DNA from 2 places in the Dehalobacter sp. DCA genome. Region 2 is predicted to be linked to the other one. Evidence: riboswitches for the same ligand, from Rfam matches in the RefSeq annotation. Region 2 holds a riboswitch; the other holds the start of a gene.
The links. A riboswitch is a leader RNA that binds a small molecule or an ion and turns the genes downstream of it on or off. The one in region 2 is predicted to bind cobalamin.
Positions count from the first base shown of each region.

Region 1: another riboswitch for cobalamin. It lies ahead of DHBDCA_RS03680 (cobyrinate a,c-diamide synthase); the one in region 2 lies ahead of DHBDCA_RS14455 (energy-coupling factor ABC transporter permease).

Region 1 covers NC_018866.1:777,791-781,331, forward strand. Annotated here, with positions in the region: gene DHBDCA_RS03675 (bifunctional adenosylcobinamide kinase/adenosylcobinamide-phosphate guanylyltransferase) at 1-7, opposite strand, end outside; gene DHBDCA_RS03680 (cobyrinate a,c-diamide synthase) at 114-1,484, opposite strand; cobalamin riboswitch at 1,700-1,876, opposite strand; gene DHBDCA_RS03685 (ABC transporter ATP-binding protein) at 2,044-3,030, shown strand; gene DHBDCA_RS03690 (ABC transporter permease) at 3,050-3,541, shown strand, end outside.
Region 2 covers NC_018866.1:3,030,442-3,033,982, forward strand. Annotated here, with positions in the region: gene DHBDCA_RS14440 (ATP-binding cassette domain-containing protein) at 1-144, opposite strand, end outside; gene cbiQ (cobalt ECF transporter T component CbiQ) at 144-935, opposite strand; gene DHBDCA_RS14450 (energy-coupling factor ABC transporter substrate-binding protein) at 919-1,260, opposite strand; gene DHBDCA_RS14455 (energy-coupling factor ABC transporter permease) at 1,263-2,003, opposite strand; cobalamin riboswitch at 2,133-2,311, opposite strand; gene rlmH (23S rRNA (pseudouridine(1915)-N(3))-methyltransferase RlmH) at 2,444-2,923, opposite strand; gene DHBDCA_RS14465 (alpha/beta-type small acid-soluble spore protein) at 3,067-3,294, shown strand; gene DHBDCA_RS14470 (2-hydroxyacyl-CoA dehydratase) at 3,361-3,541, opposite strand, start outside.

The DNA.
Region 1 (3,541 bases), 820 kb from region 2:
CCAACATTTACTCACCGCCTCTTTCCTTTCACAAAAATATCCCTTTATCTTTTATTATCTATCATCTATCGATCATCAAGCGATTCAAACTTTTCCAGCTTATACACGCCTGACTAACCCATCCTAGCGGTTCGAAAGCTGCGGCATTTCCGGATAAACGAACGGGCAAACTCCGGATTCCCCCAGAGATGAAGGTGGGGATAGCCGGCAACGAGGTTCTCATCGGCATGGATGCAGTCCCACGTTTTGCTGCCGGATGAATTTACTGCCGTAAAACTGCTGCCGTTGGCCGTCGAATCAGAGTAATGAAATTCATGCGCATTGATCTTGCCGCCTTTGTCGCACAGCAAGTTGTCCTTTTGCGCCGTCAGTGTAATATAACCGAAACGGTTCAGTTTATCCGTCAGTACAGCATCCCCTTCTAAATACCCTGCCATTGGATAAGGTTTGCCGTCCTTGTCAGCAATACGTTCCAATAAATACATGAACCCGCCGCACTCAGCTATACAGGGAGTATTATTGGAGAGAACATGCCTGATGCTTGCCAGCATCGATGTATTCCTGGCCAACTGTCCGGTATATAATTCCGGATAACCGCCGCCGAGAATCAGTCCGTCACATTCCGGTACAGCTTGATCATCAAGCGGACTAAAATACTGCAGTTCCGCTCCCAATGTTTCCAAAAGGTCGAGGCTGTCCTGGTAATAAAAACAAAAGGCTTTATCTCTGGCTACGGCGACTTTAACAGCAGAGATTCTCTCGATCCCGGCCTCATGATAGTCTATTTCTGCGGCCCTGCCTGCAATACGCAGCAGCTGTTTCAGATCAATGGATTCTCTGGCCTGTATGGCCAGTAATTTCATTTTTTGCTGCAAGTCTTCCACTTCCGATGCTGTAATTAATCCAAGATGCCTGCTTTCCAGCGCGCATTCTTTGAGTTTCGGAAAGTAACCGACCGCCTGGATATCCGTCTCTTTTTCGATCATTTCCTTATACTGCGGGTATAGGGAAGGTGTAAGATTATTCAGAATAACGCCCTTGATCCCGTTGTCCGGTCTAAAATGGCAGAAGCCTTGGATCAAGGCTGCAATTGAGATTGCTGAACCGGCACAATTGACAATAAGGATAACAGGCGTTTGCGTTACTGCAGCCAAATGGTAAGAACTTGCCACGGTACTGCCAATGCCTAGCCCGTCATAATAACCCATTACTCCTTCTAAAACAGCGATTTGCGACTGTTCGGAATTCTTGACCAGCAAATACCGGCATACCTCTTCCGATAGCATAAACAAATCCAGATTCCGTGATTTTGTCCCAATGACTTCGGTATGAAACATCGGATCAATATAGTCCGGCCCACATTTAAACGCAGCAGGATTAACTCCTTGCTCCAGAAGGGCTTGTAACACCGCACAAGTAATTGTGGTCTTGCCGCTGCTGCTGCCTGCAGCAGCAAACATAATACGTGGAATAACTGCTTTCATGACTTGTTCTCCGTTTCTATCGAAGCTATCAAAGCTGAGATGGTCCGTAGACATCGCCGCTCCTTGCCGTCCATGGCATCGCGGCATTCGTCCATCCATGGACATCAAAAAACCTCTCTAACCGGCGGTTGGAAGAGGTTTTACTTACACAATCTGCAAACAGTCTAAAACACTTCTGCACGATTCGTATGCTACACCTTTCATCCTCCGTGAAAACAGTGCAAAATGGCTCAGGCAGGTCTTCCGACTCGGTTTCAAAGCAAATTCAGCCTTCCCATTGTAAACAGTGGCAACTTTGAATTTGCTCCACCTTACGGCGGCGGGACCGTACAGGTATTTCACCTGTTTCCCTATTATTGCAAAATGATGCAACCTAAGCGATTACATTATATCAGAAGACGCACAACGTGTCCACCCGCAATCTGCGGAACAGTATATAGCCTTCTCCTTGCCTTCTCCCTACATGATATTTGATATTTTCACAGACACGGCCTTGCTCTTCCTCCCTCCTTTTGATACGCTAGGAAAAAAGAACAGCAATCCACGGAGGTACCCTCTCATGTCTTATTCTCTTCCAACCGAAATCATTTCAGCCCAAAACCTGACGAAACGGTTCGGAGATTTCACTGCAGTTGACACGATCTCTTTTACTGTCCGGCAAGGAGAGTGTTTTGGACTTCTTGGTCCAAACGGCGCCGGCAAAACGTCCCTAGCCAGAATGGCTTTTGGCTTGTCCCCGAGAACAGAGGGCCATCTGACGGTTTTCGGTCAGGATATTTCGGAGCATTCCCGGGAAATTAAAGCACGTCTCGGTGTTGTTGCCCAGGAAGACAACCTTGACCCGGAACTGACGGTTCTGGAAAACCTGCTGGTCTATGCCTCCTATTATCGTCTGCCGCGTAGTATAGCCAGGGAACGGGCTTTTGAAATCCTGGACTTTATGGATCTTCGAAGTAAAGCCAATGCGGTCGTCGACGAGCTGTCCGGCGGCATGAAACGTCGTCTGACAATTGGACGAGCGTTGATCAACCGTCCGGAGCTATTGATTCTCGATGAGCCAACCACCGGGCTTGATCCATACGCCCGTCATATGGTCTGGCAGCGTCTGCGGCAATTAAAAGAAAGCGGTACGACCATGCTGCTGACAACACACTATCTTGAAGAAGCCAGTCATCTCTGCGACCGACTGATCATCATCAATCAGGGAAAAATTCTCGAGCAAGGTGTACCGGAAGATCTTATTGATAAGCATGTCGGGCAATATGCGCTGGAACTCGGGGTAAGTCCGGATATGCAAAATAAGCTCCTGCACTGGAGCTCTGAGTGGCTGAAATCTTTTCAACAAATTGGTGATGATCTGGTCCTCTATTCTGATAACGGACCAGCCATGGCTGACAACCTGAATCAAAGAATTGCCGGTGAACACCTTCCTGTCAGCTATCAGCGCCTGAGACCGACGAATCTCGAAGATGTTTTTCTGAAACTGACCGGCGAAACGCTTCATGGTGTCCGTGGCGGGTTTGAGAAATCATATGAAGACCGCTGATGATATGGAGGATAAGAGGATGAAAATAGTTAAACCTGATCTTAATCCCGTACTGACCTTCAAGGTATTTCTGCGGAATCTGAAGGTTTTCGGCAAAACCTGGAAAGCCAATTTGATGTTTAATTTTCTGGAGCCGCTGCTTTATCTCTGGGCCATGGGCTTTGGTCTGGGCGTTTATATTACGCAGATCAACGGGCTTTCCTACCTTGATTTTCTGGCTCCGGGGCTGATCGCATCTTCAGCGATGTTTGCTGTGACTTATGAAATGACCTACAACAGCTATACACGGATGTCCAAGGAAAAAATATTTCACAGCATGGTTGTTACGCCGGTAAGCATGGACGACATCGTCCTCGGCGAAATCCTGTACGGCACGTTCAAAGGCGTTCTTTACGGTGCGGTTTTCTCTATTGTCGTCGCTTTGTTCGGCATCGTCCGCTCCCCGTATGCCCTGCTCATCTTTGTCCCACTGATCCTCATGTCCGTCATCTTTTCCAATCTCTCTTTAATT
Region 2 (3,541 bases):
GAGGACTGCCGTCGTTTTCCCCTGTTTAATCCCGAGTGACAGGGCCTTTAAGGCCTGGGTTCCATCACTGTAGATGTAGTGGAGATTTCTGACTTCCAAGATATTTTTAGCCTCCACGTTTTCAATCAAGCCATTTTCGGCCATTATAGCAAGCCTCCTGTCAATTGTTTGGAAAACAGCGCAACTGCAATCAGGAATAGGTTAATCAGCACAATCGGAATATATTCTGTCCAATGAGTCTCCGCCTGCTCATGGATCACACTGAGCTCACCATCATATCCCCTGGCTTCAAGCGCAATATACAGTTCATCCGCCCTTTGATAAGACCGGATAAAAAGTGACGACGCCAGAGCCGCCAGTGAACGGTATCCGGAAGAAAGCCCCGCATAGCCCAAGCGGGAATTCTGCGCCGTAAACATGGTGTCTGCCGTTTCCAAAAATACAAAGATAAACCGGTAGATCAGTCCCATCAATTCAACCATCAGTCTTGGAACTTTAAGCTTCCGAAGAACTGCCAGCAGGTCTACCATCGGTGTACTCAGCGATAAATAATACAGACAGGAAACCGCGCCAAGCGCTTTAAAAAACAGATTTGCCGCACTTAGAATACCGGACTGCGACACCCCGATATACATGCCAAATGCATATACAGAGAATACAAAAACATCTTTGTCCCCTGAAACATTGACCGCAATGGTTAAAACGCCGATCACTAAAAAGGAAAGCGGGACAAGCATCAGTCTAATAAAAATTCCAACAGGTGTACCGCCTTTGCAAACGGTATACCAACCCATTATCAGGAGCGTCAAAATTGACACCGCAACGGATTCAGCCCAGAGACAGACCCCCAAAACCAAAATGGCTAAGACTAGCTTTTGCAATGGATTTGTCTGTTTAAGTTTGGATAAATAAGCGTATTTATCGATGTAAATCATTGTTTACCGGTTCTTCCTTTTTCTTACGACCCCGCAGATAACCTAACCCGTAGCCCAAAACACCTGCTCCGACGGCTGCCTGAAGCGCAAACAACAAGCTTTCAATTTCTCCGCTGGGCGGCTCCCAAATCGGTGAGAACCAGGCTTGGTAATTCCCGTTAAGTTCTGTTATAGCTTGTTCAGCTTGGCTGTCAGCTCCAGCAAATTCCGCATTTTTTTGCACAATGAGGGGTATAACGGCAAGCGCTATGACAATCGTAATTAAAATAATATTTGTTATGATAACCCGATTTTTATTCTTCGGTTTCATCGTTTCTACAGACATTTTCAGACCCCCTTTGAAAGTATTTTTAAGTCTTTAAGCTCATCCCCGGCATAGGATGAAATCGCCTTAAATATTAGCACTGTCAAAATACCTTCACTGATCGCCAATGGTACTTGCGTTAAGGCAAAAATACCTAAAAACTTGGTTAGTGACGCCATAACGCCGCCTGTTTCAGCAGGAAACGCCAGTGCAAGCTGTATCGATGTCGTGACGTAAGTAAATAAATCCCCAAGTGCGGCAGCGAGAAACACAGCAAGCCACTGCGGTCCATTTGCTTTCTTCACAATTTTATATGTAGCAAAAGCTATCAGCGGCCCCACAATTCCCATCGAAAAAGTATTTGCCCCCAACGTTGTCAATCCCCCATGAGCCAGTAAGATGGCCTGAAACAGCAGTATGATCAAGCCAATTACCGCCATCGCGGTCGGTCCGAACAAGATAGCGCCAAAGCCAACTCCTGTAGGATGTGAACTGCTTCCTGTAACGGAAGGAATCTTCAGGGAAGACAAAACAAAAGCAAAGGCGCCTGCCATCGCCAAAAGCATTAATGTTTTGGGATGCTCTCCAACGGTTCTTCTGATAGAGAAAAAACCAGCTAGAACAAAAGGTATTGCCAAAGCACCCCAGGCAATACACCAACCCGCAGGAAGGAAACCCTCCATGATATGCATGGCATATGTCTGCCGGGGCAAGAACATAAACATAAGTACGAGACCCATTATCCAAATCTTTTTATTTATCATCGTCAAACTCTCCTATATAAGATATGAAACAAAAAACCTCTCAACATCTTACGTCGAGAGGCTCATATGCTAGGAAGTTTTCCTCGGTCTTGCACATAACATCCCCCTCTCTATCACTCGTAGAGTATATGGTGAGACACTAAAACAGGTAGGTCTTCTGGCTTAAGCATCATCGATCTTCAGACCTTCCCAGTTTCCCAGTGGTATACCTGAAGAACTCCACTTTCACAGCGGCGTGACCGCGCGGGCTTCTACCCGACTTTCCTTATTCATTGAATGATGTGCATATCAGCATATCAGATTATTAGCTTCATTCAACACCTGTTCTGTCTATTCAGTTTTAATCCTGATTCATTATATCGCTCTTTCGACAAGGAATCAATATTATTTTTACTTTAGCCTTGAACATATTAATTGAAGTATCTTTACCTCCATCAATTCTATTTGTGGTAGGGTTCACCTTTGCTGATCTTGCACGCCCGGTAAATCTGCTCCAGCAGGACAAGCCTGATCATCTGATGCGGAAAGGTAAGCTTCGAGAACGACCACCGGTAATCGGCGCGTTTTCGGATTTCATCTGCCGTACCGAGAGATCCGCCGATCACAAAAGTGATCCGGCTCTGGCCCGAAAGTCCTTTTTCATCAAACAAAGCGGCAAGTTCGGGTGAAGAAAGTTCCTTTCCCAGAAGATCCAGCAAAACCACATAATCCTGAGGTGAAATTAATTTAAGGACCTTTTCAGCTTCTTTTTGTTTTACTTTTGCTTCGTCGACAGCTGATGCCTTTTCGGGGCATGGTTCGTCCTCAACTTCAATCATCTCAAGCCGGATGTACGCGCCAAGACGCTTGGTGTATTCCTTCAGCCCTTCTCTTAAATAATTTTCTTTGATTTTCCCTACCGCCAGAATTTTGATCTGCAGCATGTTTTCCCCAACTCCAGTCACTATGTCTGCGTCCAAATATTTGCAATCAAAAACTTGAAGGTTAAATCTCTCTAATATTGGATTATTTACAATGAAAATTTTTTTCAAAAGTGTCAATAATATTGATGGAGGTGAAAAAAATGAGCAGAACAAGTGAAAGCAAAAAAAAGCTGCTGCAGAATCTAAAAATGGAGGCTGCGGCTGAAATCGGCCATCTTGATTTTGTAAGGGAAAATAACGATCACTATAAAGGCGATGTTACTGCCAGGCAGAATGGTCTGGAAGGCGGCCCGATCGGCGGCCAGATGGTCAAAAAAATGATCGCCTATGCCGAACAACAGATGAAACAGAATAACGGACTCATTTAGTATTCCTAATCTACTTTAATAAATATTCAAAACTTCTTCAGCGTACAATACTGAAGAGGTTTTTTGTTAAATAATCTTTTGTTCGGAATACGACTGCTCTGTACCCTCTTCAGTGTTATGCAAAGCTGCCGCTCCCTCGCCAAGTGTAGATTGAATTTGCTCGGCGTTGTTATTCATTTTGTTTTTATCGTTTGTATTGGCATTATTGACTGCTTCCGCCTTCTCCATATTTTTGAAAGCGACTGAA